DNA from 4 places in the Burkholderia cenocepacia genome. Region 1 is predicted to be linked to each of the others. Evidence: riboswitches for the same ligand, from Rfam matches in the RefSeq annotation. Region 1 holds a riboswitch; each other region holds the start of a gene.
What was found. Region 1 has a riboswitch for cobalamin ahead of cobG (precorrin-3B synthase). Riboswitches for the same ligand answer to the same signal wherever they lie in the genome.
Positions count from the first base shown of each region.

Region 2: another riboswitch for cobalamin. It lies ahead of SY91_RS15440 (FecCD family ABC transporter permease); the one in region 1 lies ahead of cobG (precorrin-3B synthase).
Region 3: another riboswitch for cobalamin. It lies ahead of SY91_RS24740 (CbtB-domain containing protein); the one in region 1 lies ahead of cobG (precorrin-3B synthase).
Region 4: another riboswitch for cobalamin. It lies ahead of SY91_RS20765 (TonB-dependent receptor domain-containing protein); the one in region 1 lies ahead of cobG (precorrin-3B synthase).

Region 1 covers NZ_CP060039.1:2,417,016-2,424,461, reverse strand. The annotation lists gene SY91_RS11540 (mercury resistance transcriptional regulator MerR) at 1-104, shown strand, start outside; gene SY91_RS11535 (MFS transporter) at 193-1,371, shown strand; gene cobM (precorrin-4 C(11)-methyltransferase) at 1,487-2,215, opposite strand; gene SY91_RS11525 (cobalt-precorrin-6A reductase) at 2,258-2,989, opposite strand; gene SY91_RS11520 (cobalt-precorrin-5B (C(1))-methyltransferase) at 2,986-4,074, opposite strand; gene SY91_RS11515 (bifunctional cobalt-precorrin-7 (C(5))-methyltransferase/cobalt-precorrin-6B (C(15))-methyltransferase) at 4,074-5,336, opposite strand; cobalamin riboswitch at 5,550-5,740, shown strand; gene cobG (precorrin-3B synthase) at 5,810-7,210, shown strand; gene SY91_RS11505 (precorrin-8X methylmutase) at 7,203-7,446, shown strand, end outside.
Region 2 covers NZ_CP060039.1:3,264,612-3,272,057, forward strand. The annotation lists gene SY91_RS15415 (cobalamin-binding protein) at 1-215, shown strand, start outside; gene cobC (alpha-ribazole phosphatase) at 327-911, opposite strand; gene SY91_RS15425 (adenosylcobinamide-GDP ribazoletransferase) at 896-1,672, opposite strand; gene cobT (nicotinate-nucleotide--dimethylbenzimidazole phosphoribosyltransferase) at 1,662-2,717, opposite strand; gene SY91_RS15435 (ABC transporter ATP-binding protein) at 2,779-3,594, opposite strand; gene SY91_RS15440 (FecCD family ABC transporter permease) at 3,591-4,706, opposite strand; cobalamin riboswitch at 4,748-4,996, opposite strand; gene SY91_RS15445 (ATPase) at 5,151-5,501, shown strand; gene SY91_RS15450 (cell division protein ZapA) at 5,498-5,812, shown strand; RNA gene ssrS (6S RNA) at 5,894-6,075, shown strand; gene SY91_RS15460 (EVE domain-containing protein) at 6,146-6,607, shown strand; gene SY91_RS15465 (SIMPL domain-containing protein) at 6,788-7,446, shown strand, end outside.
Region 3 covers NZ_CP060040.1:1,865,872-1,873,317, forward strand. The annotation lists gene metE (5-methyltetrahydropteroyltriglutamate--homocysteine S-methyltransferase) at 1-2,226, opposite strand, end outside; gene SY91_RS24730 (LysR family transcriptional regulator) at 2,354-3,262, shown strand; gene SY91_RS24735 (CbtA family protein) at 3,284-4,006, opposite strand; gene SY91_RS24740 (CbtB-domain containing protein) at 4,020-4,229, opposite strand; cobalamin riboswitch at 4,262-4,405, opposite strand; gene SY91_RS24745 (histidine phosphatase family protein) at 4,452-5,042, shown strand; gene SY91_RS24750 (inorganic phosphate transporter) at 5,207-6,799, shown strand; gene SY91_RS24755 (2OG-Fe(II) oxygenase) at 7,102-7,446, shown strand, end outside.
Region 4 covers NZ_CP060040.1:945,969-953,414, reverse strand. The annotation lists gene SY91_RS20775 (Lrp/AsnC family transcriptional regulator) at 1-267, opposite strand, end outside; gene SY91_RS20770 (LysE family translocator) at 384-1,016, shown strand; gene SY91_RS20765 (TonB-dependent receptor domain-containing protein) at 1,060-2,988, opposite strand; cobalamin riboswitch at 3,204-3,397, opposite strand; gene SY91_RS20760 (hypothetical protein) at 3,681-3,929, opposite strand; gene SY91_RS20755 (threo-3-hydroxy-L-aspartate ammonia-lyase) at 4,045-5,019, opposite strand; gene SY91_RS20750 (transcriptional regulator) at 5,086-5,724, opposite strand; partial or broken gene SY91_RS20745 (YbaK/prolyl-tRNA synthetase associated domain-containing protein) at 5,738-6,241, opposite strand; gene SY91_RS20740 (isocitrate lyase) at 6,646-7,446, shown strand, end outside.

The sequences.
Region 1 (7,446 bases):
CTGAGTTGGTGTGCGCCTGCCATGCGCGAAGGGGGAACGTTTCCTGCCCGCTGATCGCGTCACTACAGGGTGGAGCAAGCTTGGCAGGTTCGGCTATGCCTTAGCGTGCTTTATTTTCCGTTTTCTGAGACGACCCCTGAAAAACGCGCGGCGCCTCGCTGGCAGCCGCGCACCGATATCGAGGGCCTTGCGATGAATCGCTTCACTTCCCCCGGATGGCGGCTCGCCGCGATCGTGCTGGTCGGGCTGAACCTGCGGCCGGCGCTTGCCGCGGTCGGCCCGCTGCTCGACATGATCCAGCGCGCGACGGATATCGGCGACGGCGCGGCCAGCCTGCTGACGACGATCCCGATCCTGCTGATGGGGCTCGGTGCGCTGAGCGCACGGCGCCTGCAGCGCATCACCGGGATCGCGGGCGGCGTATGGCTCGGCGTCGCGTTGATCGGGCTGGCCTGCGCATCGCGCGCCGGTGCGCAGCACGCATGGCTGCTGCTCGCGAGCGCGTGCTGCGCGGGTGTCGGGATCGCGATGGTGCAGGCGCTGTTGCCCGGCTTCGTTAAGGCGCATTTCGCGACGCGCATCGGCGGCGCGATGGGCGTCTATTCGACGTCGATCATGGGCGGCGCGGTACTCGCGAGCGTCATCGCGCCATTCGCCGCGGCGCGCTGGGGCTGGCTCGCCGCGCTCGCCGGCTGGGCGCTGCCGGCGGCGCTCGCCGCATTGGCGTGGCCGCTGGCCAGCCGTGGGAGCGACGCGCTTTCCGCCGGGCCGGTGTCGGTATCGAATGCACGGCCGTCGCGTTCGCCGCGCGCCTGGCGACTCGCGCTGTTCTTTGGCATCGCGACGGGCGCCTACACGCTCGTGCTCGCATGGCTGCCGCCGTACTACATGCGGCTCGGCTGGTCGCCGACCGCGGCGGGCAGCCTGCTCGGCGGCGTGACGCTCGCGGAAGTCGTCGCGGGGCTGACGATCTCCGCGACGATCGATCGCCTCCCCGATCGCCGGCCCGCGCTGCACGCGGCGATCGCGTCGCTATGCGTCGGGTTGCTGGTGATGCTGGCCGCGCCCGACGCGCTCGCGCTGCCGGCCGCGCTGCTGCTCGGCGCGGGAATCGGCGCGCTGTTTCCGCTGTCGCTGATCGTCACGGTCGACCATGCGGCCACGCCGGCCGATGCTGCGTCGTTGACGGGGTTCGTGCAGGGTGTCGGTTATTTGATCGCCGGGCTATTCCCGTTCGCGGCCGGCATCGTGCGCCAGCAACTCGCGGACCTGACGCCCGCGTGGATCGCGATGGCGTGCCTCTGTGTCGTGCTGTTCGCGCTCGCGGCCGGGCTTGCGCCGAAGCTGGCGCGGCACGTCGCGCAGGCCTGAGCGACGCCGCGGGCCAGCGGCCCGGGCGCCTGCCTGCCCGGTGTCGTCCCGGCGTGCTCGCACCAGCAATATCCTCGCGGCCCGTCCAGATACTCGGCTCCACGGCGCGATGCGTTCAGCCTGCGCTCGCGTACAGCGTCGAATCCGCGAACCCTTCGGCGTCGAGCACGCGCCCGATCAGGATCAACGCGGTGCGCTCGATCTGCGTGCCCTGCACCTTGCCGACGATGTCGGCCAGCGTGCCCGTCACGCGTTCCTCGTCGGGCCAGCTTGCGCGATAGATCACCGCCACCGGGCAATCGGCGCCGTAATGCGGCAGCACTTCGTCGACGATACGCGCGAGATGGCGCACGCCGAGATGGATCGCGAGCGTCGCACGATGCGCGGCGAGCGCGCCGAGCGCTTCGCCTTCCGGCATCGTCGTCTTGCCCGCGAAACGCGTGAGGATCACCGTCTGCGCGACGCCCGGCAGCGTGAGCTCGACGCCGAGCGTGGCCGCGCATGCGGCCGTGGCCGTCACGCCCGGCACGATTTCGTACGGAATCCCAAGTGCTTTCAGGCGGCGGATCTGCTCGCCGATCGCACCATACAGCGACGGGTCGCCCGAATGTACGCGCGCGACGTCCCGACCTTTCGCGTGTGCGGCCGCGAGCAGCGCGACGATCGCGTCGAGATCGAGTTCGGCCGTGTTGACGACCTGCTCCGCGCGATGACCGTCGAGCACGGCGGCCGGCACGAGCGAACCCGCATACAGGATCACCGGGCATGTGCGCACGAGGCGCTGGCCTTTCACCGTGATCAGCTCCGGGTCGCCTGGGCCCGCGCCGATGAAATACACCGTCATCGAAATTTCTCCGTCAATTCGTTGGGTGGCCGCTGCGTCGCGTCAGGCGCGCGCGGCCGGACCGAGTGCGTCGATGAGTGCCGTGACCGAGTCGAACGCGCGGTCGGCATCGGGCAGCGGCGGCCGGCGCAGCATCACGACCGGCAGTCTGCGTTCGCGCGCGACGTCGAGCTTAGCCTCGGTGGCCGCGCCGCCGCTGTTCTTGCTGACGACGACGTCGATGCCCGCCAGCGCGAACAGCGCGCGCTCGCCTTCGGGCGTGAATGGCCCGCGCGCGGCGACGACCTGCGCACGGGCGTTGCCGGGATGCGCATCGAGGCAGCGCACGAGCCAGAACTGGTGCGGCGGAATCGTGTCGAGATGCGCGAGCGGTTCGCGGCCGAGCGTGAACAGCGGGCGCCTGAACGGCGCGAGCGCGGCCTCGATGCCTGCCCAATCGTCGACCATGCGCCAGTCGTCGCCGGGTTGAGGCGTCCACGGTGCGCGGCGCAGCGCCCATAAAGGCACGCCCGTGTCGCGCGTCGCCGCCGCGGCGTTCGCGCTGATTCGCGCGGCATACGGATGGGTTGCGTCGATCACGAGGCCGATGCCCGCGTCGCGCAGATACGCGGTAAGCCCGGCTGCGCCGCCGAAACCGCCGACGCGCACGTCGCAGCGCAGATCGTCGGGCGTCTTGCCGAGTCCGGCGAGACTGTAGACATGATGCGGGCCGAGCGCGCGCGCGATTTTCAGCGCATCGCCGGTGCCGCCGAGCAGCAGGATGCGCGGGCTCATCGCGCCGCCCCGACGAAGCGGCCCTGCCGGTCGATCGCGAACATCTCGACCGCGACCGACGGCGGCACGATGTCGCGCGCCACCCGCAGCGCATGCGCGCAGACGAGATCGCCGAGCGGCACGCCGTCGGCCTGCGCCAGTTTCAACGCTTCCTGGCTCGTGTTGGCCGCGCGCATCGCGGCCTGCAGCGCCTCGTTCGCGCCGGCTTCGGCCGCCCACTGCGCGAGCAGCGGCAGGTCGATGCTCGAATGGCGGCTGTGCAGGTCGAGATGGCCGGCCGCGAGTTTGCTCAGCTTGCCGAAGCCGCCGCACATCGACAGGCGCGCGACGGGCGCGCGCCGCAGGTGCTTGAGCACCGCGCCCGCGAAATCGCCCATCTCGATCAGCGCCATGTCGGGCAGGTGGTAGTGCGCGCGCATCGCGTCCTCGCTGGCGTTGCCCGTGCAGGCGGCGATATGCGCGATGCCATTCGCCCGTGCGACGTCGATGCCCTGGTGAATCGACGCGATATAGGCCGAACACGAGAACGGCCGCACGATGCCGGTCGTGCCGAGGATCGACAGCCCGCCGACGATGCCCAGGCGCGGGTTCATCGTCTTCAGCGCGAGCATCTCGCCGCCTTCGACGCCGATCGTCACGTCGAAGCCACCCGCGTAGCCGTGCTCGGCCGCAAGCGCCTCCAGATGCGAGGTCATCATCTGGCGCGGCACCGGATTGATCGCCGGTTCGCCGACCGGCAACGTCAGCCCCGCGCGCGTGACCGTGCCGACGCCCGGCCCGGCATGAAAGCGCACGCCGGGCGCCGCCGCGAGCGCGACGCGCGCGAAGATCAGCGCGCCATGCGTGACGTCCGGATCGTCGCCGGCATCCTTGATCGTGCCGGCTTCGGCGCCGTCGGCCGTCGCGCGGCAGAATTCGAGCCGCATCATCACGCGCTGCCCCTTCGGCAGCACGATCTCGACCGCGTCGTCCGCGTGACCCACGAGCAGCAGCCGCGCGGCCGCGAGCGACGTCGCGGTCGCGCAGCTGCCGGTCGTGTAGCCGAAGCGCAGCGGCGCGGGTTGTTCGGGGGTTTCGTCGCGCATCACGCGTCCGTTGCGTTCGACGAATTCGACGAGTCGGCCGTGTCGGTCGCGTCTGCCGTGTCGGGCTTGCGCACGTCGTACAGCGTGACCGGCAACGGCTGTCGCCACGTGTCGAAGCGGCCGAGCGGTTCGGCATGCGCGAACGACACGCGCGTGAGCGTGCCGCGATGCGCGTCGCGCCACGCGGCGAGCGCCATCTCGCCCTGCAGCGTAACCGCGTTGGCGACCAGCCGGCCGCCGGGTTTCAACGACGCCCAGCACGCGTCGAGCACGCCGGGCGCCGTCGCGCCGCCGCCGATGAAGATCGCGTCGGGCGCGGCGAGCCCCGCGAGCGCATCGGGCGCACGGCCCGCGACGAGTTGCAGGCCCGGCACGCCGAGCGTATCGCGGTTGTGTTCGATGAAGCGCTGCCGCTCCGCATGCGCTTCGATCGCGATGGCCTGGCAGGATGGATGCGCGCGCATCCATTCGATGCCGATCGAGCCGCTGCCCGCGCCGACGTCCCACAGCAGTTCGCCGGGCGCGGGCGCGAGACGCCCGAGCGTCATCGCGCGCAGGTCGCGCTTGGTGAGCTGGCCGTCGTGGCGGTACGCATCGTCGGGCAGGCCGGGCGTGAGCGCGCGGCGCGGTGCGTCGGGGCCCGCCCGGCAATCGAGCGCGACGAGGTTGAGCGCGGCGGTTTCGTCGACGTGCCAGTCTTGCGCGAGGCCATCGATCCGTCGCTCGAGCGGGCCGCCGAGGTGTTCGAACACGCTGACGCGCGTCGGCCCGAAGCCGCGGGCGGCGAGTTCGGCCGCGACGGCGGCCGGCGTGCGGCCGTCGGCGCTCAGCACGAACAGGCGCCGGCCCGGCAGCAGATGGCGGGCCAGCGTCGCGAGCGGACGCCCGACGAGCGAAACCGCGCCGACGTCCTGCAGCGCCCAGCCGAGACGCGCCGCGGCGAGCGACAGCGACGACGGCGCGGGCAGTACGCGCCATTCGTCGGGAGAAAGCTGGCGGGCGAGCGTCGCGCCGACGCCGAACAGCATCGGGTCGCCACTCGCGAGCACGCACACGGGCGCGCCGCGGCGGGCGAGCAGCCCCGACAGGTCGAACGGCGACGGCCATGCTTCGCGCGTCGCCCGCAACCGCGCGGGCAGCATGTCGAGATGCCGGGTCGCGCCGACCACGTGCGTCGCGTCGAGCAGCGCGCGCCGCGCGTGGCGTCCGAGCCCTGCGTAACCGTCGTCGCCGATGCCCACTACCGTCAGCCACGCCGTCATGCACCCTTCCCCATCGTTCGATTCCATCGTGTCGCCGCGCGGCCGCGAAAGCGCCGGTGCAGCCGTCCGCATTGCGAAAAACGGCATGGTACCGTGTTCCACCCGGTGTTTCACCTGCCGGCCCGCCCGCACCCGATCGTTGCCCGACCGCTGCCCGCTTCGCCTGCCGCGAACGGCCGACCGGTCGCGAATCGCGGCCGAAATCGGGTATCCTACGGCCGTTCGTTCGCCGGTGCCCTTCGGGGCCGAAGAGGGAACACAGGGCGCCCCCGCGCCGCTGTGGCTGCCCCCGCAACTGTAGACAGCGAGCCGAGCTCCCCCTCATGCCACTGGTTTCACCGGGAAGGCCGGGAGCCGGCGCCGACCTGTCAGCCAGGAGACCTGCCGGCCAGAAAGTGCGTGCGTGCCAGTCGGCGTCGGGCGGGGTGTACCGATGCGTTGGCCGCGGCGCCACACACTGTCCCGGTATCCCGTTGAATTCCGCCCCCGCTTCGATTCCTGCGTCGCCCGTCGTGCGCCCGTCGGCCTGCCCGGGGCTCGTGCGCGTGGTCGCGGCCGCCGACGGCAGGCTGTGCCGGATCAAGCTGCCGGGCGGCCGGCTCGACGCGCGCCAGGCGCACGCGATCGCCGCCGCCGCGCGCCGGTACGGGTCCGGCGCGATCGATGCGACCAATCGCGCGAATCTCCAGTTGCGCGGCATTCGCGACGACGCGGCCGATGCGCTCGCGCACGCGTTGCTCGACGCGGGGCTCGGCCCGCGCGCAAGCGCCGACAATGCCGCCTTCGATGCGGCCGCGCTCGCGGCGAGCGACGACGTGCGCAACGTGCTGCTCAGCCCGCTCGCCGGGCACGACCCGGGCGCGCTCGTCGATAGCCACGCACTCGCCGTGCCGCTGCTCGACATGCTGGCGAGCGAGCCGCGTCGCGGCGAACTGTCGCCGAAATTCTCGATCCAGCTCGACGGCGGCGAAGCAGTCGCGGCGCTCGATCATCCGCACGACATCTGGCTGGCCGCATGGCGCCGTGGCGACGGCGCGGTACGTCTCGCGGCGGGGCTGGCCGGCTGTCCGCCGGTTGCGTGCGGCGACCGGCCCGCTGCGGTCGACGTGTCGCCGGAACAGGGCCCCGCACTGGTGCGCGCGCTGCTGCTCGCGTTCCTCGATCTCGCGCCGGCCGACGTCACGCGGATGCGCGCGTTGCTGGCGACGTGCGACGAACGCACGCTGCTCGCGCGCGCCGCGCACTACCTGCCCTTCCCGCTCGCGGCCGATCCGGCGCTTGCCGACTGGCGGCGCACGCGTACCGCCCCCGCCTTGCGTTTCGGCGCGGTTCCGTCGCGCGACGCGGCGCGCTGCAGCGTCGGCGCGCAATTCGCGCTCGGGCGGCTCGACGCGGCGCAACTGGAGCGGCTTGCCGCGCTGGCCGAGGCCGACGGCGACGGCACGCTGTCGATGACGCCGTGGCAAGGCGTGTTCATGCACGGCGTGCCGAACGAACGCGCGGCGGCGATGCGCGAAGCACTCGCGTCGCTCGGCCTCGTGTGCGCGGCGTCCGATCCGCTCGCGACACTCGTCGCCTGCACCGGCAGCGCCGGCTGCGCGAAAGCGCGCGCCGATACGAAACACGATGCGCTCGCGCTCGCCGCGCGCGTCGGCCATCCGCTCGACGTGCACCTGACCGGTTGCGAGCGCCACTGCGCGCTGCCGCATCCCGCCGCGCATACGCTCGTCGCGGTGGCGCCCGCGCACTACGACCTTTACCGGCGCGACGCGGCCGCGGGCCTCGGCGCCCCGCTCGCGCGCCATCTGACGATTGACCAGGCCGCGGTCCGACTCATGGACGCGCGGCACAGCCAGGACACCACCGATGCTTGACTACATTCGCGACGGGCAGGAAATCTACCGCCAGTCGTTCGCGACGATCCGCGCCGAGGCCGACCTGTCGCAGGTTCCGCCCGATCTCGAGAAACTCGCGGTGCGCGTGATCCACGCGTGCGGGATGGTCGACGTCGTGTACGACCTGCGCTTCTCGGCCGGCGCCGGCACGGCCGGCCGCACGGCGCTCGCGGCCGGCGCGCCGATCCTGTGCGACGCGAGGATGGTCGCCGAAG
Region 2 (7,446 bases), 850 kb from region 1:
TCGTGACGACGAGTGCCGGCGCGACCCGTTCGAACGAACCGCTGCCGAGCCTCGCGCGCTGGCGTGCATGGCCCGCGCTGACGGCCGTGGCACGCAACAACCTGTTCGCGATCGACGGCGATCTGCTGACGCGGCCATCGCCGCGCATCGCGCAGGGTGCGGCCGCGCTGTGCGAGGATCTGGATGCCGCGCGTGCGCGGCGGCCGGTGCGCTGATTTCCGGCGCGGCGGCTCGCGCGTTCATCGCGCATCGAGGCCGGATGCGTCCGGGGCCCGAGCGCAGATCGATCCGTGTGCCGCGTCGTTCGCTTGCAGACGCAAGTGCACCTATGCGTCCCAGTGCACGACTTCCCATGTGCGCGTGCCGTCGTCCGTGCGCAGCCACACGACTCCGCCGGTCGGCACCGGCCGCGACAGCAGCGTATCGAGCGGCACGCGCAACACATGCGACGCGAATGCGCGGACCACGCCCGCATGCGTGACGACCCATTGCGGCCCGTCAAACGCCGCAAGCGCATCGGCCTGCCGTGCGACCCGCGCGACGAATCGCGCGACGCTTTCTCCGCCGTGCGCGCACGCATGCATCAGGTCGGCCGCCCATGCATCGAGCGCCGCGCGGTCGATATCGTCCCAGCGCTGCATTTCCCACGCACCGAAATCCATTTCCTGCCAGTCGGCATCGCGCCGCAGCGGTACGTCGAAGGTCAGCGCGAGCCGTTCGGCAATCGATGCGCAGCGTGTCAGCGGGCTCGTCCAGACCTGCTCGGGCAACGGCGCACCGAGTTCCGCCAGATGCGCACGCGAGGCCTGCGCACCACCATCGGCCGATTCGGCGAGCGGCACGTCGCTGCGTCCGTAGCAGACGCCCGGCTCGACGCCGACGGCCGGATGACGGATCAGGACGATGTCCATCCGAGCGCCACCAGATAGATCGTCAGTTCGCCCAGTTGCTGCGCGAAGCCGAGACAGTCGCCCGTATAACCGCCGATCCGCTTCACGAAATAGCGGGCCAGCCACGCGCGCACGAGCATGAGCGCCACGCATGCGGCAACGCCCATGCGCCAGTCCGGCCAGAACAACCACGGCAATCCGAACACCGCCGCGATGCACGCCGCGCGTGCGCCCATCCGTTGCGCGACCGGCTTCGCCTTGCCTTCGGGCCGCACGTAGTCGAGCGACATCAGCAGGCTCACGGCCATCGCGCGGCTCGCCGCATGCGCGGCGATCATCGTCCATGCGGCGCGCAGCGGCAACATCGACGTCAGCGCCTGCCATTTCAGGCCGAGCGCGATCACGAGCGCGACCGCGCCGAACGTGCCGATCCGCGAATCGTGCATGATGCGCAGCACGTCGTCGCGCGTGTAACCGCCGCCGAACGCATCGCAGCTGTCGGCGAGGCCGTCTTCGTGGAAAGCGCCGGTCGCGAGCAGCGTCGCGGCCATCGACAGCCCGACCGCGATCGACGCGGGCAGCACGCGCAGTGCGACGAGATAGACGAGCGCGCCCCACGCGCCCACGCAGGCGCCGACGAGCGGGAAATAGCGCGCGGCCTGATCGAGATCGCCGGCTGCGTAGCCGATCGAGCGCGGCACGGGCACGCGCGTGAAATAGCCGAGCGCGACGAAGAAGTAGCGCAGTTCGGCCCGTATGCCGCGCGCGCGCTCAGGCGTCACGATTGTCGACGCCGGCGGACTCGAAGCTCGCCATCTCGCTGAGGAACGCAGCCGCCGCGCGCACCAGCGGCAGCGCGAGCGCGGCGCCCGTGCCTTCGCCGAGGCGCAGGTCGAGCGCGAGCAGCGGTTTCGCGCCGAAATGCTCGAGCATGCGCCGGTGCCCGGCCTCGTGCGACGTATGCGAGAACACGCAGTAGTCGCGCACGCCGGGCGCGATGCGCTCGGCGACGAGCAGCGCGGCCGTCGCGATGAAGCCGTCGACGAGGATCGTCATCCGCTCGCTCGCGGCCGCGAGGTACGCGCCCGTCATCATCGCGATCTCGAAGCCGCCGAACGTCGCGAGCACGTCGAGCGGCGCGATCGCATGCGAGTGCTTGACGAGCGCGCGGCCGAGCACCGCGCGCTTGTGCGCGAGACCCTGGTCGTCGAGGCCCGTGCCGCGGCCCACGCAGGCATCGATCGGCACGTCGAGCAGGCGGCTCATCAGGCAGGCGGCCGACGACGTGTTCGCGATCCCCATCTCGCCGAAACCGATCACGTTCGTGCCGAGCGACGCGTGCAGGCGTACCCGCCCCGCGCCAGCGGCCAGCGCCGTCATCGCTTCTTCACGCGTCATCGCCGGCTCCGTCGCGAAGTTGCGCGTGCCGCGCGCGACCGGCAGCGACACCAGCCGGTCCGACAGCGGCAGCGGCGACGCGACGCCCGCATCGACGATCTCGAGCGTGCTCTGCGCGACGCCCGAAAACGCATTGATCGCCGCACCGCCGGCCAGGAAGTTCGCGACCATCTGGGCGGTCACCGCCTGCGGATAAGGACTGACGCCTTCGGCCGCGATCCCGTGGTCGCCCGCGAACACGATCGTCACCGGACGCTGCACGACCGGTCGCTCGCTTAGCTGGATCAGGCCGATCTGCAGCGCGAGCGCCTCGAGCTGGCCGAGGCTACCCGGTGGCTTGGTCTTGTGGTCGATCACCTGTTGGAGGCGCTTGCGCAGCGCGTCGTCGAGCGGCGCGATCGCGGGCGGGAATGGGGTGGGAGTCGTCATCGAGGAGCCGGGTCGTGGGCGCGGCTGGCGCCGCGCATCGAAAAAATCGGAACAGGAAAGGTCATTGTCGCGCAGGCCATGCCGGCAGCAGCGCATCGCGGCCATTCTCGCGGATCAGCACGAGCGGATAGCCGAACGCGTCGCTCGCGCGCTCGGGCGTCAATACATCGTGCACGAGGCCGGCCGACGCATGGCCACGGCCGTCGAGCAATAGCGCATGTGTCGCGAAGCGCCGCGCGAGATTCAGGTCGTGACACGAAAACAATATCGTGCGCGGGGCTGCCGCGAGCCAGGCGGCCAGCGCAGTGAGGCAATCGATCTGGTGATGCAGGTCGAGATGCGCGAGCGGTTCGTCGAGCAGCATCAGCGGTGCATCCTGACACAGCGTCGCGGCCAGCGCGACTCGCTGCCGCTCGCCGCCCGACAGCGACATCACGTCGCGCGACGCGAGCGGGCTCAGGTCGAACGTCGCGAGCGCAGCGCGCGCGGCCGCGCGGTCGTCGTCGCGCTCCCAGCCCCAGCCGCCGAGATACGGAAAGCGGTTGAGCAGCACCGTGTCGAACACGGTCGCGCTGAACGCATCGTGCAATTGCTGCGGCATCAGCGCGCGGCGCCGCGCGAGTGGCTCGGGGCGCCACGCGGCAAGCGGCCGGCCGTCGATCTCGACGTGTCCGCCGGCCGGCGGCTGCAATCCCGCGAGCGTGGCGAGCAGCGTCGTCTTGCCCGCACCGTTCGGCCCGGCGACGCACCAGATCTCGCCAGGGCCGAACGCCTGCGTGAAGCGGTCGAGCAACGTGCGCGCGCCGGCCTTCAGCGTCAGGTCGACGGCCCTGTAGTGCAGGTCGCCGGCGGCGGCGTTCAGTGCGGGGCCCGTCATCGCATCGGCCTCCTCAGCAACATCCACAGGAACACCGGCACGCCGATCAACGCGGTCATCACGCCGACCGGCAATTGCGCGGGTGCGATCGCGGTACGCGCGAGGAGGTCGGCCGCCATCACGCCGCCGCCGCCCGCGAGCATCGCGGCCGGCAGCAGCATCCGCTGGTCGTTGCCGAACGCGAGCCGCAATGCATGCGGCACGACGAGGCCGACGAAGCCGATCGTGCCAGCCGTCGTCACCGCGGCCGCGGCGGCCAGCGACGCGACGAGATAGATCCGCACGCGCAACCGCGCGACCGGCACGCCGAGCGCGAGCGCGGTCGCATCGCCGCGCAGCAGCACGTTCAGTTGCGGCGCGACCGGCAGCGCGACGCCTGCGCTCAGCAGCAGCGCGCCCCACGCGAACCACGGCGCCGTCGCGCCGTTCAGGTCGCCCGTCAGCCAGAAGATGATGCCGCGCAGCCGCGCGTCGGGCGCGAGTGACAGCAACAGCGTGACGAACGCGCCCCACCCCGCCGCGATCACGACGCCGGTGAGCAGCAGCCGCGGCGACGCGTCGCGCGATTCGCCCCGCCACAGCTCGCGCCGCGCGAGACCGAGCACCAGCGCGACCGATACGAGCGAACCGGCGAACGCGGATGCGTCGACGAGCCACCATGCGCCGCCCGCGATCATCGCGACGAGCGCGAAGCCGGCCGCGCCGCCGGACACGCCCAGCACGTACGGCTCCGCGAGCGGATTGCGCAGCAGCACCTGCAACAACGCGCCGGCCAGCGCGAGCAGCGCGCCGCACGCGAAACCCGCGAGCGCGCGCGGCAGGCGCAGCGTCCGGACGATGTCGGCAAACAGGGTGTCGCCGCCGTGCGGCACGAGGGATGCGAGCGCCTGCCACGGCGACATCGGCACGCTGCCGATCGACAGCGACGCGACGAACAGCAGCGAGACCAACGCGGCCAGCGCGGCCCAGATGACGGTGGCGCGTGCGGCGCTCATGCCGCGCACGGCCGCGCGCACGACGCGCGGCGCATCCGCTTGCGGCAGCCGGCCGGGCGCGACAGGGGCGCGGGGCGGACGATTGGGGTCGGCATCGAAGAACGTTCCGTGAAACATTGCGCGCCCTGCTTCCCCGCAGGTCGCGCGTCATGAAGCCCGTGCGGGCTCCCCGTCTCGGCCGGTATCCGGGCTGGCGGCGGACCGGCTCGCCTTCCCGCGCGATGACGCGCAGTGGCCCGCGCCCGCATGCGACCTGCACGCGAAACGCACCCGAGCCGGCCTGCGTCACACGACGCAGCCGCTTACCGTTGCGGGGGCAGCGCAGGTTGGCACGCTCGCGGAGCCGCACCCTGCTTCCCGTTTAACCGCGCGTCCTGCGCGCGAGCACCGAGGCGGCGCCAGTTTAGGAGGCGGTCGCGCGAGCGTCAAGGAAGCGTCCGGAGCGGCGCGGGACACGCCTATTCGCGGCAAGAAGCCGGGGTGTTACGACTGGAAACGTTACAGATGTCGGATTGCGCGTTATTCCGCGCTAAAATGCTGGGTCTTTAGAGGACGCAGCAAATGCTCAACGAACTCGAAACCCTATCTCAAAATATTGGCCGTCTGATTTCGCTGAACAAGCGCTATCACTCGGAACGGCTCGCGCTCGAGGAGCAGGTCGCGCAATTGCGCGCGGAAGCGGACACGGTCCGCGCGGAACTCGCGCAGCTGCGCGACGAACGCAATGCGCTCGCGGCCGAGCGCGACACACTGTCGGCGAAGATCGACGACGCCCAGGTGAAACTGAACGCGATTCTCGAAAAGCTGCCGCGCTCGAAGAGCGCGGAGCAAGCCGACAACCAGCTCGACCTGCTCGATGCGCAGGCGCGCACGGATGGCGATGACGCGGCCAGCCACGGAGAACATGCATGAGCACCAAGCAGATCGAAGTCTCGATTCTCGGTCAGCCCTATCGACTCGCCTGTTCGGCCGAGACCGAAGCGGCGCTGCTCGAAGCGGTCGCGCGCGTCGACGCCGAGATGTCGAAAATCCGCTCGAACAGCTCGGTGCGCGGCACCGACCGCATCGCGGTGATGGCGGCGCTGTCGCTTGCATCGGAATTGCTGCGACTGCAAACGAGCGTGCGGCACGGTGAAGCATTTCCGGCCGAGGAAATCCGTCGTACAATGCACCAGATGAACGAACAGCTCGGCGCGGTGCTCGCACAGCACGAGACGCAGTAACGTTTCAAACGATACGTCGATTCCGCTTGATCTCGACGATCAACGGTGGTCAAATTGGCGCATCGAATCACAGTTCAGTCAGCTTCCCTGCCTGGTTCGCCAAGGTCATATATTCCTTGAACCAATGCCATGTGCACGGTTGCGGAAATTTGTAGCACGGGCGCGCGCGTCACTCTGTCTGATGTACCCGAAGTGCTGCTAACTGCGACCAATTCTGAACCTCAGGTTCAGGATGCCGGCCTAGCGGCCAAGGCGGGGGCCTATCCAACGGCATCGGGAAAGTCCCGGTGCCGTTTTCTTTTGTAGCGGCCTTTTTCTGCGTCGATCACGACCATGCAATACTGGCTGATGAAGTCCGAACCGGACGAAGCGAGCATCGACGATCTCGCCAACGCACCGCAGCGCTCGCTGCCGTGGACCGGCGTGCGCAACTATCAGGCGCGCAATTTCATGCGCGACACGATGAAGATCGGCGACGGCGTGCTGTTCTATCACTCCAGCTGCCCCGAGCCGGGCATCGCGGGCCTCGCCGAAGTATCGTCGACGCCCTACCCCGATCCCACGCAGTTCGATCCGAAAAGCCCCTATTACGACCCGAAATCGACGCAGGAAGCGCCACGCTGGCTGCTCGTCGACGTGCGCTTCGTGAAGAAGTCGCCGCTCGTGCCGCTCGCCGCGCTGCGCGAGCACGACGAGCTCGCCGACATGCGCGTGCTCGCGCGCGGCAACCGGCTGTCGATCACGCCCGTCACGCGGGCGGAATGGCGATTCATCACCGAAAAGTTGATGAAGTAGGCGCGCGCCAAACGTCAAATCCGGTCAGTACGCGTTGCCGCAACGGAACTCGCGGAGCATTCGCGCAGCCTAAGCAACCGCTGTCGGCCAATCGGGCCGGCTGTCGTTTTTTCGTCGCGCGGTACGCCCGCGTCGCGCACGCGTGATCCGCGTGCGCGCCCTCGCACAAGGAGTCCAACAATGACCAAGAAATCCGCACTCGCGCTGTCGCTCGCCCTCGCCGCCGCCGTTCCCGTCGCGCTGACGCTCGCATCGCCCGCCGCGCACGCGCAGGCGGCGAACCCGCACTTTCCGGAGCCGGCGGGCGTGCTGTCGCTGTCGTCGCAGGCCAGTGCCGACGTGCCGCAGGACATCATCCACATCACGCTGTTCTACGAGCAGCAGGCCAAGGACCCGGGCAGCCTCACCGCGCAGTTGAACCAGCGCGCGGACGCGGCGCTGTCGCAGGCGAAGGGCGTGTCGGGCGTCACCGCGCACACGGGCGCGTTCTCCGTGTATCCGAGCACCGATCGCGACGGCAAGATCTCCGCATGGCGCGGCCGCACCGAGGTCGCGCTCGAGTCGCGCGATTTCGCCGCGGCGTCGAAGCTGGCGGGCCAGTTGTCGAACCTGATGCAGGTCGCAAACGTCGAATTCTCGCTGTCGCCGGAAGCGCAGCGCACGGCCGAGCAGAAGCTCACGACCGAGGCGATCAAGTCGTTCCGCGCCCGCGCGGACGAAGCCGCGAAGGCGTTCGGCTACAGCAGCTACACGATCCGCGACGTGAACGTCGGCAGCGGCCGCAACGTGCAGCCGTACACGCGCATGATGGCGATGGCCGCGGCGCCGATGGACAGCGC
Region 3 (7,446 bases), on a different replicon from region 1:
CCACTGGCGCGTCTTCAAGCCGCAATCCGGGTTCACCCACAGACGTTCCGCCGGAATCCGCTCGGCCGCCTTCCTCATCAGCCCGACGATGTGATCCTGCGTCGGGATGTTCGGCGAATGGATGTCGTACACGCCCGGCCCGATTTCGTTCGGATACTTGAAGGTGTCGAACGCATCGAGCAGCTCCATGTCCGAGCGAGACGTCTCGATCGTGATCACATCGGCATCCATGTCGGCGATCGACGCGATGATGTCGTTGAATTCCGAATAGCACATGTGCGTGTGGATCTGCGTGTCGTCCTGCACGCCGTTCGCGGTGATGCGGAACGACTCCACCGCCCATTTCAGGTATTCGTTCCACTGCGCGCGACGCAATGGCAGCCCTTCGCGCAGCGCCGCTTCGTCGATCTGGATCACGCGCACGCCGGCCCTCTCGAGATCGAGCACTTCCTCGCGGATCGCCAGCGCAAGCTGGTAGCACGACACCGCGCGCGGCTGGTCGTCTCGCACGAACGACCAGTTCAGGATCGTCACGGGGCCGGTCAGCATGCCCTTCATCGGCTTGCGCGTCAGCGACTGCGCATAGGCGATCCACTCGACCGTCATCGCCTTGGGGCGGCTGATGTCGCCGAACAGGATCGGCGGCTTCACGCAGCGCGAACCGTACGACTGCACCCAGCCGAACTGGCTGAATGCGTAGCCGTCGAGCTGCTCGCCGAAGTATTCGACCATGTCGTTGCGCTCGGCTTCGCCATGCACGAGCACGTCGAGTTCGAGCGATTCCTGTTCGCGCACGCTGCGTTCGATCTCGGCCTGCATCGCCGTGCGATAGCCGGCTTCGTCCAGCGCGCCGGCCTTGAACCGGCTGCGCGCCTGGCGGATTTCGGCGGTCTGCGGGAACGAGCCGATCGTCGTCGTCGGGAACGCTGGCAGGTTCAGGCGCGCCGACTGCTTCGACGCACGCTGCGCATAGGGGCTCGCGCGGTTGCCGAGCTGCGCGTCGATGCGCGCGATCGCGGCCTTCACCACCGGATTGTTCACGCGCGGCGAGCGGCGGCGCGAATCGATCGCGGCGGCATTCGCGGCGAGCGCGTCGGCTACCTTGTCGCGGCCTTCGTTCAGTGCGGTCGCGAGCACCTTCAGTTCGTCGAGTTTCTGCAGCGCGAATGCGAGCCACGAGCGGATTTCCGCGTCGAGCTTCTCCTCGCTCGCGAGGTCGACCGGCACGTGCAGCAGCGAGCACGACGGCGCGAGCCACAGGCGATCGCCCAGTTGCTTCGCGAGCGGTTCGAGCCAGTCGAGCGCCGCGTTCAGGTCCGTCTTCCAGATGTTGCGGCCGTTGATCGCGCCGACCGACAGCACGCGTTCGGCCGGCAGCTCACGCACCAGTGCGTCGACTTCGTCGCGGGCGTTGATCGCGTCGATATGCAGGCCGTCGACCGGCAGCGACGCCGCGAGCGTCAGATTGTCCTGAAGCTGGCCGAAGTACGTGGCAAGCAGCAGCTTGATGCGGCGCGTTTCGAGCGCCGCATACGCGATGCGGAATGCCTGACGCCATTCGGCATCGAGTTCGGTCACGAGAATCGGCTCGTCGATCTGCACCCATTCGACGCCCTGCGCGGTCAGCGTGTCGAGCAGCGCGCCGTACACCGGCAGCAGCTTCGGCAGCAGCGCGAGGCGATCCGAATCGTCCTTCGCCTTGCCGAGCCACAGATACGTGACCGGGCCGAGAATCACCGGTTTCGCATTCACACCCTGCGCGTTCGCTTCGGCCAGTTGCAGCAGCAGGCGCGACGGATCGAGCGAGAAGTTCGTGTCCGCATGGAACTCCGGCACGATGTAGTGATAGTTCGTGTCGAACCACTTCGTCATTTCGCCGGCCGCGACGCCGCCGCAGCACGCGGCGTGCTCCTCGGCCGACTGCGCGGACCGGCCGCGCGCGACGCGGAAATAATTGTCGAGCGCATCGCCGTGGAAATCCTGCACGCGCTTCGGCAGGTTGCCGAGCGTGAAGCTCATGTCGAGCACCTGGTCATAGAACGCGAAGTCGCCGATCGGCGCGAGATCGAGATCGCGCTGGTCGTGCCAGTGGCGCCGGCGCAGCGCGGCGCCGAGCGCCTTCAGTTCGTCGCGCGACGATTCGCCCTTCCAGTAGCGTTCGAGACCGAACTTGAGTTCGCGCTTCGCGCCGATGCGCGGAAAACCGAGGTTGTGTGTCGTGACCATGAAGCTGCCGTTCAGAAGAAAGAGTAGATCCGGCAGCCATCATAGGGATTTCAAACCATGAAATAAAATGGCATTATTTCATTCATCCATTAACATTTTTCATGCATCCGTGAGATGCGCGCGATCCATGCTGGAACGATTCCATCTCGTCGTCATTCGTGAAGTCGAGCGTCAGGGCTCGCTGACCGCGGCGGCCAATGCGCTGCACCTCACGCAATCGGCGCTCAGCCACACCGTCCGGAAGATCGAGCAGCAGCTCGGCACGCCGATCTGGGACCGTGAAGGCCGCGGCCTGCGGCTCACGCAGGGCGGGCAATATCTGCTGAAGCTGGCGAACCGGCTGCTGCCGCAGTTCGAGCTCGCCGAGGAGCGGATGAAGCAGTACGCGAAGGGCGAGCGCGGCACGCTGCGCATCGGGATGGAGTGCCATCCGTGCTACCAGTGGCTGCTGAAGGTCGTGTCGCCGTACCTGTCGCGCTGGCCCGACGTCGACGTGGACGTGAAGCAGCGCTTCCAGTTCGGCGGCATCGGCGCGCTGTTCGGTTACGACATCGACGTGCTCGTCACACCCGATCCGCTGAACAAGCCGGGGCTGCGCTTCGATCCCGTGTTCGACTACGAACAGGTGCTGGTGGTCGCGGATTCACACCGGCTCGCGAACGTCGACCACGTGACGCCCGAGCAACTGACCGACGAGGTCCTGATCACGTACCCGGTCGAAACCGACCGGCTCGACATCTACAACCAGTTCCTGACGCCGGCCGGCATCGTGCCGAGGCGGCACAAGTCGATCGAGACGACCGACATCATGTTGCAGATGGTCGCGAGTGGGCGCGGCGTGGCAGCACTGCCGCGGTGGCTCGCCGACGAGTATGCGGACCGGATGCCGGTCGTGCCGGTCAAGCTCGGCAAGAAAGGCATCGCAAAGCAGATCTTTCTCGGCATCCGCGAAGCGGACGCAGCGGTCGACTATCTGGCCGCGTTCGTCGCGCTGGCGCGCGAATCGACGTGGAACGCGCCACGCATGCTGCGCTAGGCGCGCCCGTTTGCCCCGCGTTCAGGCGGCGCGCATGCCGGCGCGTTCGCCGCGTTCGACCCACGCGCCGAACAGCAGGCCGAGCGTCGTCCACATGATCACCTGCATGCCGATCGCCGCCACGCGGAACTTCCACAGCAACGCCGCCGGGAAATCGGCCGGCAACTCGCTGACCGACGGCAGCCCGACCTGCACGGCCGCGATGATCGCGACGAACACGAGCCCGGCGACGATCGACGCGTTCCACTGGCCGAGCTTCGCCAGCAGATGGCGGCGCACGCCGACCGAGAACACCATCGTCGCGACCGAGATCGCGATCATCAGGAAGAACAGCCCGGTGCGATAACCGATCGTGTCGGGATCGCCGACCGACGGCGGATTGGCCGGGTACTTGAGGTTCGGCACGATCACGAGCGCGACGAATGCCGCCAGCGCGAGCCACGCGGCCAGCGGCCGTGCCGGCAGGCGGCTGCCGCGTCCGTACGCATACGCGAAGACCAGCGAGAACAGCCCGCCGAATGCCGCGCCGTACGTCACGACGCCCGTCAGCAAGCCAAGGCCGGCCTGCGTGTGGCGGCTGACCAGCTCGGGCTCCGGCGCCTCGCCTTGAGCGGCGGTGGTTTTTTCTTCGAAGGCGATCGCCTGATCGACTTGCGGTTCGCCGACGATCCTGGCGAAACCGAACGTGAGGAGGCCCGCGGCGATGCCTGCGAGCATCCCGCGCATGAGCAGCTTTCCGACCATCGTAGGCTCCGCGTCAGTGGCAGGGAAAGCCGAGCAGATGGCGGCCGTCGTGGACGAATTCGTGGACGACCATGCCCGGCACGAGCGACGTCGCGCCCTGTTCCGCACCGACGAAATACAAGGCCAGCAGCAGAATCAGGCCGACGAACACGGCCCACGGCAACAACTCACGGACGGGAATGGGTGCCGGCACGACCGCCGGCTTCAGCACTGCTTCGCTCATGGATGCACCTCAGGGGAATCGCGCCCCGACAAATGATGGATGGGTACGAAGGCAGGTCTGGCTTCCGGGATCATCGATTCTCCGGTTACAGTGGCGCGACCGCGCCGGAATTGCACCGGCTTCCGCGCTTCGTATCGGGCGAATTGTACGCGCGAACGTTCGCGTATTGAAGCGATCACAGATGGGCGAGCGCGCTCCGTTCCGGATCATCCGACAACCGACATGACCCTACCTGCCTCACTGCGCCTGATCGCCCACGCATCGACCCGCGCCATGCGCACCGGCACGTTTCCCGACGACGATCCGCTCGACGCGCACGGGCTCGCCGAAGCTGCTGCGCTGCGTGGCCGGTGGAAGGCCGTCGCGGGCTCGCTCGTGCTGTGCAGCCCGGCACGCTGCGCCAGGCAGACCGCCGATGCGCTCGGGCTGCGCGCCGACATCGACGACGCGCTGCGCGACATCGATTACGGCCACTGGCGCGGCAAGCGGCTGCATGATCTCGCACGCGACCTCCCTGACGAACTTGCCGCGTGGCTCGGCACGCCGTCCGCGTCGCCGCATCGCGGCGAATCGTTCGAAGCCGCCGCGCACCGGATCGGCACCTGGTTGAACGCGCTGCCGCCCGAGCGCGACGTCGTCGCGATCACGCATGCGCCGATCGTCCGCGCGGCCATCGCGCATGTGCTGCGGATGGCTCCCGAAGCGGCCGCGCGTCTCGACGTCGCGCCGCTGTCGTGCACGACGTTCGTCGCATCGCCGGCCGGCTGGACGTTGGCCACGACGGACGATGACCCGCGCGACACCGGCGCGTAAGTCACTGTGATGTTCACTATGTGAGTCGACGACGCGCTCCGGCGCGTCGCATGCCGCCGCCCGCCTTACATCCCGTAAGACACACCGTTCGTCATCCCGACTGTCATCAAACTGACGGCTAGCCGCAGCTAGCATCGGACGCGGTTCCCTCACGAGATGCCGTCATGAATCAACCCGCTTCGTCCGCCCCGAACAATCCGGGCTCCGTCGCACGCACCCGACAGGTCGGCTATGCCGCATTCCTGCTGGTGCTCGTGCTCGGCGCCGTCTATATCGCCACGCACCTGGTCGCCGATCTGGCGCCGGTCCGCGAAGGGACACTGTTCCCATACCTGCTGCTCGGCGCCGCACTGCTGATCGCGCTCGGCTTCGAATTCGTCAACGGCTTCCACGACACCGCGAATGCGGTCGCGACCGTGATCTACACGCACTCGCTGACGCCGAACGTCGCGGTGATCTGGTCGGGCATGTGGAACTTCCTCGGCGTGATGGTCTCGAGCGGTGCCGTCGCGTTCGGCATCCTGCAGTTGCTGCCGGTCGAGCTGATCCTGCAGGTCGGCAGCGGCTCGGGCTTCGCGATGGTGTTCGCGCTGCTGATCGCCGCGATCGTCTGGAACCTCGCGACCTGGTATTTCGGGTTGCCGTCGTCGAGCTCGCATACGCTGATCGGGTCGATCATCGGCGTCGGGCTGATGAACCAGCTGATGCACGGGCCGTCCGGCACGAGTGGGGTCGACTGGGGCCAGGCCCTCGGCGTCGGCAAGTCGCTGCTGCTGTCGCCGATCGTCGGGTTCCTGTGTGCGTCACTGCTGCTGCTTGCGCTGAAGGCGCTCGTGCGGATTCCGGAGCTGTACAAGGAGCCGCCGAAGGATCAGCCGCCGCCGTTCTGGATTCGCTGCCTGCTGGTCCTCACCTGCACCGGCGTGTCGTTCGCGCACGGGTCGAACGACGGGCAGAAAGGGATGGGCCTCATCATGCTGATCCTGATCGGCACGGTGCCGACCGCCTACGCGCTGAACAAGGCCGTCACGCCCGCCGAATCGCAGACTTTCGTGGCGGTCGCGAACCAGGCGGCCGCGACGTTCGGGAAGTACACGAACGGCGTCGCGCCGTCCGCGAACCCGCGCGCCGATGTCGAACACTACGTGCAGCATCGTGAACTGACGCCCGCCGTGCTGCCGGCCGTCGCGCAATTGTCCACGTCGCTCGCGACCGCCGTCGGCGCGTCGGGCTCGATGGCGGCCGTACCGCAGCACGACGTCGACAACGTGCGCAACACGATGTATCTGGTCTCCGAAGCCATTCGTCTGATGGAGAAGTCGGGCCAGCCCGCATTCGCCACCGATGACAAGCTCGCGATCGACAACTATCGCAAGCAGCTCGACCACGCGACCAAGTTCATTCCGACGTGGGTGAAGGTGGCCGTCGCGATCGCGCTGGGCCTCGGCACGATGGTCGGCTGGAAGCGGATCGTCGTGACCGTCGGCGAAAAAATCGGCAAGCAGCACCTGACGTACGGACAGGGCGCATCGGCCGAACTCGTCGCGATGCTGACGATCGGCGCCGCCGACATGTACGGGCTGCCCGTGTCGACGACGCACGTGCTGTCGTCGGGCGTCGCGGGCACGATGGCGGCGAACGGCTCCGGGCTGCAATGGAGCACCGTGCGCAGCCTCGTCCTCGCATGGGTGCTGACGCTGCCGGCGTCGATCGCGCTGGCAGCAGGGCTTTACTGGTTGTTCCGGTCGCTGGCCTGATCGTGGGTGCGGCGGGTGGCGGGCGATAGCCGGCTATCCGCCGCGTAGGCTCGATTTGTCGCCTCTTCGCCTCTTCGCCTCTTCGCCTCTTCGCCTCTTCGCCTCTTCGCCTCTTCGCCTCTTCGCTCCGGCACGTCGCCACGTTCAGTGTGTCGGTGCCGCGCCTTCAACGTTTCCCCGTTTCGCCGCCCGAATTAAAGCGCAAGATCTGGAGCGTGCCGGCTCCCGGACGCCGCTAGACTGGGTTCATCAACTTTCATCGTGAACTCGACCGTGCGCGACCGCACGGCGCCACGCTGCCCATGCCCCGAGGTACGCCCGTGAACATTGCCGATCTGCAACCTGCCGTCGAATCGCTGGACATCGCGCAACGCGTCGACACCCTCGACTGGCCGAGCGTCGATGCCGAGCTCGATCGCTTCGGATGCGCGCGCGTACCGGGCCTGATGTCGGCCAGCGAGTGCGATGCACTCGCGTCGCTCTATCCGCGCGATGCGCTCTATCGTTCACGCGTCGTGATGGCGCGGCACGGCTTTGGCCGCGGCGAATACAAGTATTTCGCGTATCCGCTGCCTGCGGTCATCGCCGAGCTGCGTGCGACGATGTACCCGCATCTCGCGCCGATCGCGAATCGCTGGAACCACGCA
Region 4 (7,446 bases), on a different replicon from region 1:
GACTTCGGGAATCGTCTCCAGCAGCTTGAGGAACTTCGCTTTCGCCGGTTGCGGCACCGTGATGCCGATCAGCGCGCTCACCGGATAGCCGGCCGCGGACGGATTGATCCGGGCGGTGTAGCCGTCGATCACACCGGCCGCTTCAAGACGCTTCACGCGCTCCGTCACCGCCGGCACCGACAGGTGAACCTGGCGCGCGAGCTCCGTATAGCTGATGCGCCCGTTGTCCTGCAACAGCGCCAGCACCTTCCAGTCCAGATCGTCCATTGCGGTTGGAGTTTTTAAGGGAGAGCCGCCATTTTTCCTTAAAAACCGCATTCAGCGGGGGCCGGACTTTCCCTACGATGCCTGTTCGAGCCACTGGATGTTGCAAGGAGCAGGCGATGTTGTTCATCAAATCCGTCGTGATGGGGCTGTCGATCGCGGTGCCGGTCGGCCCGATCGGCATGCTGTGCATTCAGCGCAGCCTGAGCCGCGGCTTCCAGGCGGGCTTCGCGACGGGCATCGGCGCAGCGTGCGCCGATGCGATTTACGGCCTGCTCGGCGCGCTGGGCGTCGCGGGCATCGTCACCGCGTTCCCGATGCTGACCGTCGGCCTGAAAATCGGCGGCGGCGCGTTTCTCGTCTGGCTCGCATGGACCATCGCACGCCAGGCGCCGGCCGCGCCGGCGGGGCAACGCGACCTGCCGCGGTCGACCGTCCTGCGCGATTTCCTGACGACGTTCGGCCTCACGCTGTCGAACCCGATGACGATCGTGTCGTTCGTCGGGATCTTTGCGGCGCTCGGCCCGTTGCCAGGGGCGCGGGAAGGCGCGATGTGGGCGACCGTCGCGTGGATGGTGGCCGGCGTGTTCATCGGTTCGGCCATGTGGTGGCTGTGCCTGAGCAGCGCGAGCGCCGCGCTGCGCACGAAGCTGTCGTTCGCGTTCATGCACGGGCTGTCGCGTGTGTCGGCGGCCGTCGTCGCGGTATTCGGCGCGATCCAGCTGGTCGCGGGCGTGCGCGGGCTGATCTAGGCGCGCGTGCCGGTGGGGTTCCTTGCGCCGATGTGCGTGGCCATCAGAACGTATAGCTGACCTTGCCGAACGCGGTGCGCCCGAGCGTGTTGTAGCCGTACGCGGTCATGTATTGCCGGTCGAACAGGTTCGACAGCGACGCCGACACGGTCAGGTGCGCATTGATCCGGTACGACGCGCGCAGGCTCACCGTCAGGTACGACGCCAGATACTGCCGGTTGGCCGGATCGTCGAACGTCGAGCCGCCGTACAGCAGCGACGCGCCCGTGCTGAGCGCGTGCAGCTTCAGTTCGTCCCACGTGTGGTCGACGTTCAGGCTGACCGTCTGGCGCGGCCGGCGGCTGAGCCAGGTCTGGTTGGTTTCGTCCTGCGGATTCAGGATGCCGACCGCGACGCTCACCGGCGTCGAACGGCCGATCGTCCCCTTGTACGACAGGTCGATGCCGCGAATGTGCGAACGGCCGATGTTCATCGGCGAGAACGTCGCCGGGTTGTACGCGATCAGGTTGTTGACGCGCGTGTCGTAGATCGCCGCGGTGAACATGCCGTACGCCGTGTTCGCGTCGAGCGCGGCCTCGACCGACGTGCTGCGTTCCGGGCTGAGGTTCGGATTGCCGTAGCCGGGGTAGTACAGGTCGTTGAAGGTCGGCAGGCGGAACGCATTGCCGTACGACACGCGCGCCGTGTAGACCGGCGTGATCGCCCACGACAGCGCGGCGTTGCCGGTGTTCACCGCTTGCCCGGCGATGATCTCGTGACGGCCGGCCACGAACATCGTCACGCGGCCGAACGTCGCCGACTGGTGCAGCGAGAACGCGGAATCGTTGCGCGTCGGCACGCCGCCGGGAATGTCGACCGGCAGGAACGCCTGCTCGCGCGTGAAGTCGTACGCGAGCTTCGATTCGCCCGACAGCGGCAGGCCGAACAGGTGAAACCCGTGCTCCTGATGGGTCAGCGACGTCGACGTGCTGATGCGCTGCGAATTGATCTGGTCCGTCGCGAGCGCCGGGTTGTCCGCGTAGATGAACTGGCGGTCGTTCGCATAGCCGAACGACTGATCGAACTGCGTATCGGGCGTGATGTCGAGATGGAACGCGACGCCGGTCGTCAACTGGTGATCGAGCTCGCGATTCGCGTAGCCGCTGTTGTCGTAGGACAGATCGGAGCGGTGGTACAGCGCGAACGTCGAGATCGACCAGTTGTCGCGCGCATAGCCCAGCCGCGCATCGAGATCCTGCGCGTGATACGGATTGCGGCCGTCTTCGTGGCCGTAGAAGAACGGCCGCGTCGCATCGATGCCGGCCGTGTTGTAGTCGTGCAGCCCGAGCGAGTAGGTGAGCCCGCCGAGCGCGGCCAGCGGCCCCGTCGGCGGCACCGTGCCCGACGTGCGGAACTGCGTGTCGAACGTCTTGTTCGAGCCGCCGCCGAACGACACGGTGGTCCGGTTCGGCTGGTTGGCGGCGCGGCGCGTGAAGAGCTGCACGACGCCGCCCATCGCGTTGTTGCCGAACGACGCGGCGGCCGGCCCGGAGATCACTTCGACGCGCTCGAACGCTTCGGTCGGCAGGTCGGCCCACGGCGCGATGCCGGTGGTCGGCGAGCCGATCCGGATGCCGTCGATGAACACGGCGACCTGGCTCGCCGACGAGCCGCGGATGCTGACCGATGCGGACGAGCCGGGCCCGCCGTTCTGCGCGACGGTCACGCCCGGCAGCGTCGCAAGCGCCTGCGTGATGCTCGGGTCGGCGGGCGACAGCCGGTCGAGATCCTCGCGCGTGAGCACCTGCGTCGATGCATAGCGGCGGTCGAACGATTCGGGCAGATGCCGTGTGTCGGTCACGCTGATCGTCGGCAGGTCCGCGCCTGACGCAGGCGCGGCGGGCTGCGCCTGCGCCGTGTCGCCAGCCGCATGGGCGAGCGGGGAAAGCAGCGCGGTAGCGGCGGACGTGGCAAGCAGGTGACGAATATTCATGAGACAGCGGGACCAAGCGTGTGGCGTGTACGGCGATCGTGAGCCGAGGGCGGGCAAGGGGCGCATGCCGACGGCGTGTCGGTGCGACGCTTCCGGTCGGGAAGCGGATTCGGGAACGATGGACATCTGACGGATCCTGAGGTCGGGTCGTCCATGCAACGGGCGGCCGCCGGGGGCGGCGCCTGGCGCATCGGGACACCCCGCCCGGTGCGGCTGCTGGACCTCGGGTCGATGGCAGGTCTCCTGGCTCGCGGGTCGTCGTCCGTGCGGGCCTTCCCGGTTTCCCAGTGGCATGCGGTGGCACGGATTCGCCGCTCACAGTTGCGGGGGCAGCCGCAGCTTCGAGGCGTTGCCTCGCCTGCGTTCCCTTTTGATCCCGTCTCCGGGAACCATCAGCGCGCAAGGGTAATGGCGCGCCCTCCGGCGCGTCAATCGTGCGGCCGGGTGGGGATGTAAAAAAACGTCATTGTCCGGCGGCGGAGTGCCGGATTCGCTCGCGCTCTCCCGACGGTACAACGTTTCACGTCTGATGAAACCGGCGGGTCGAGCGCGTGACTTCGCGCCGGGCGCGACTGGCTGATTCCGCCACCGGGGACGATCGACAGCGCACGGCAGCGGCGCACCGACGATCTCCACGGCACCCGTGGTCCGTCGCTGCCGACGTTCGTTCTGAATGCCGCGGCGGCGCGTCGTTACATGTGCGTGCCGCCATGCGCGCGGCCGCCCGGGTCGCCGCCGCGATCGGGCGGCGTATTGTTCTGATCGATCTTCGCGAGCACGAAGCCGGCGGGCGGCAACGCGGCGGGCGAACGGTGCACTGCTTGCCCGGCTGCGGGGTGAGGCGCGGCGGCGGGAAAACCGGATGACGTCACATCCGGTTGAGCGAACGCCGGCAGGGAGGCGGCCGCGAGGGCGGCGGCGGCGATCGCGTGCGTATTCATGGCGACTCCTTCACGACTGAATTCAGGACGACGTAATCAGTCTAGGGCGCGAAACTAAACGCGCCGTGAAGGGGCGGCGGCACGCATGACAGGATCTTCATGCGCGCCGCGACGGTCAGGCGGGCGCCGACACCAGCGCGCAGAAGTTCTCGAGATCGACGTTGCCGCCGCTGATCACCACGCCGACGCGCTTGCCCTGCAGCGCATCCTTCATCCGCCGCACGGCGGCGAACGACAGGCAGCCGGTCGGCTCGACGACGATCTTCATCCGCGTGGCGAAGAAACGCATGGACTCGACCAGTTCCGCGTCCGTCGCGGTCAGGATGTCGTCGACGTCGCGGCGCAGGATCGGGAACGTCAGGTTGCCGAGGTGCTGCGTCTGCGCGCCGTCGGCGATCGTGCGCGGTGTGTCGATATGCACGATCGTGCCGGACCGGAACGATTGCTGGGCGTCGTTGCCGGCTTCCGGCTCGACGCCGTACAGCTTCGCGTGCGGCGACAGCGCGCGCGTGGCGAGCGCGGTGCCCGACAGCAACCCGCCGCCGCCGAGCGGCGTGAACACCGCGTCGAGCGGGCCGACTTCGTCGAACAGTTCCTTGGCCGCGGTGCCCTGGCCGGCGATCACGTCAGGGTGATCGTAGGGCGGAACCAGCGTGAGCCCATGCTTTTCCGCGAGATCGCGCCCGATCTGCTCGCGATCCTCGGTATAGCGGTCGTAGGTCACGACATTGCCGCCGTAGCCGCGTGTCGCGGCCATCTTCGCGGCCGGCGCGTCCTGCGGCATCACGATCGTCGCGGGAATGCCGAGGATGCGCGCCGACAGCGCGACCGCCTGCGCATGGTTGCCCGACGAGAACGCGACGACGCCGTGACGGCGCTGTTCCGCGTTGAAGCGCGACAGTGCGTTGAACGCGCCGCGGAACTTGAAGGCGCCCATGCGCTGCAGGTTCTCGCACTTGAAGAACACCTGCGCGCCGAGCGCGTCGTCGATCGTCCGCGACGTCATCACCGGCGTGCGGTGCGCATGGCCTTCGAGCCGGGCCGCGGCGGCGACGACGTCGTCGTACGTAGGGAGAGTCGGAGAATTCATGGTCGCTCGAGAGTCGAAAAGGTCAGTCAACGGGAAACTCAAAACGGCAATACCGGACGCGCGGCGTCACTTCGCGTCGTTGTAGACGGTCGCGCGCGACACGCCGAGATGCTGCGACACGATCTCCATCGCGCGGCGCACCTCGAGGAAGCCGTCGGCCTTCAGCGTCTGCATCAGTTCACGGCGCTGGTCGGTCTTCAGCTCGCGCGGCGTCGTCGCGAGGCGCGTCGCGAATGCGTCGATGCGCTGCCGGATCGCGTCCGCGCCGGCCGGGTCCAGCGTCTCGACGACGGTCTCGCCATCGGTGCGGCAGAACTGGTTCAGCATGCCCTGGAAGCCGCGGAACAGCGTGACGTCGGCGTTCAGGCACAGCGCGGCGACGTAGCGCCCGCTCGAATCCTTGATGCCGATCGACGTGCTTTTCGCGGTGCGGCCGTCGGCGAAGCGGTTCGGGTAGTTCGCGAGCACCTGCGGGAAATCGTCGTCGGCGATGCGGGCGAGGCCGAGTTCGGTCGCGGGATCGCCGACCGCGCGGCCGGACAGGTTGTTGTGGATCGCGAGGATCGCGTGCTCCGGCGTGCGGAGGTCGTGCACGACGACCTCGGTGAACGGCGCGAACATCTCGCCGAGTCCTTCGGCGATGCGCTGTACCTGTTCGATCAGCGACGCCTGCTCCGACGGCAGCGCTTTGCGGTTCGTGCTCATGCGTGGTCCTGGGGGCGGGTGTGTCGGTCGTTTCGGGCCGCGTGATGTCGACCAGCAGCGGGCGCGCGATCCGGACATAGTCGGCCGCGTCGAGCACGACCGAGCGGTCGAGGCGGCCGGCGTTGAACGCGATCTCGGTGTTGCGCTCGACCAGCGCGGGATCGACCACGAGCGTCACGTTCGCATCGAATACGAACGGCGGCACGGCACCCATCACGCAGCGCGTGACGGCGGCCGCGACGTCAGGCGACGCGAGCGTCGCCTTGCGCCGGCCCACCGCATCGGCGACCTTGCGGAAGTCGATTTTCAGGTGCCCGGGAATCACCGCGAGCGCGGTGGTGTCGCCGCCATCCTTGAACGTGCAGAGCATTGCCTTCGCGCCCTGTTCGGGGCGGGTGCCGCGCAGTGCGGCGATCGCGTCGGATTTGCCTTCCGCCGGATGCTCGAGCACGCGGAAACGCGCGCCGGATGTATTCAGCAGTTCGCACAGCGTGTCGAAAACGGAAGAGTCGTTCATGTCGCTCCGGGGCGGGCAGGCCAATGCGTCGATATGCGTGGCTCAAAGAATCGTCCAAGTATAGACGTTTTGTCATAACCATGACAAAGGGGAGTGGCCGTCGTTGCCCCGCCTTGTCGACGCGTGCTCATTCTTCAGCAGCCGAAAGGGCATTTCATATTGCGGAAGTCGCGCGAAATTCCTGCCGCCACGTTTTACCGCCGCTTGAAACCGTGTTTTGCATCGCAAAAACGCGTGACTATCTCATTGAAAAATAACGAAAATTTATATCTTATGTCTTATATAAGACTTGACCGAAATTTCGCTGGGCGGGATTACTATTGAGTCCATGCAGTTCGCTTCGTCACACGCGGCGGGCACGCTGAAACCTTTACTCAAATGCGCTTCGTTCCCAGGAGATAGACATGTCCCAATATCAAGACGACATCAAGGCAGTGGCTGGCTTGAAGGAAAACCACGGCAGCGCGTGGAACGCCATCAGCCCCGAGTATGCGGCCCGCATGCGTGCCCAGAACAAGTTCAAGACCGGCCTGGACATCGCGAAGTACACCGCGAAGATCATGCGCGCCGACATGGCCGCGTACGATGCCGATCCGTCCAAGTACACGCAGTCGCTGGGTTGCTGGCACGGCTTCATCGGCCAGCAGAAGATGATTTCCATCAAGAAGCACTTCAACAGCACCGAACGCCGCTACCTGTACCTGTCGGGCTGGATGGTCGCCGCGCTGCGTTCGGAATTCGGCCCGCTGCCGGACCAGTCGATGCACGAAAAGACCTCGGTCAGCGCGCTGATCCGCGAGCTGTACACGTTCCTGCGCCAGGCCGACGCCCGTGAGCTGGGCGGCCTGTTCCGCGAGCTGGATGCCGCGAAGGACGCGACCGCCAAGGCCGCGATCCAGCAAAAGATCGACAACCACGTCACGCACGTCGTGCCGATCATCGCCGACATCGACGCCGGCTTCGGCAACGCGGAAGCGACCTACCTGCTGGCCAAGCAGTTCATCGAAGCGGGCGCGTGCTGCATCCAGATCGAAAACCAGGTGTCGGACGAGAAGCAGTGCGGCCACCAGGACGGCAAGGTCACGGTGCCGCACGAAGACTTCCTCGCGAAGATCCGCGCGATTCGCTACGCATTCCTGGAGCTGGGCGTGGACGACGGCATCATCGTCGCCCGTACCGATTCGCTGGGCGCCGGCCTGACCAAG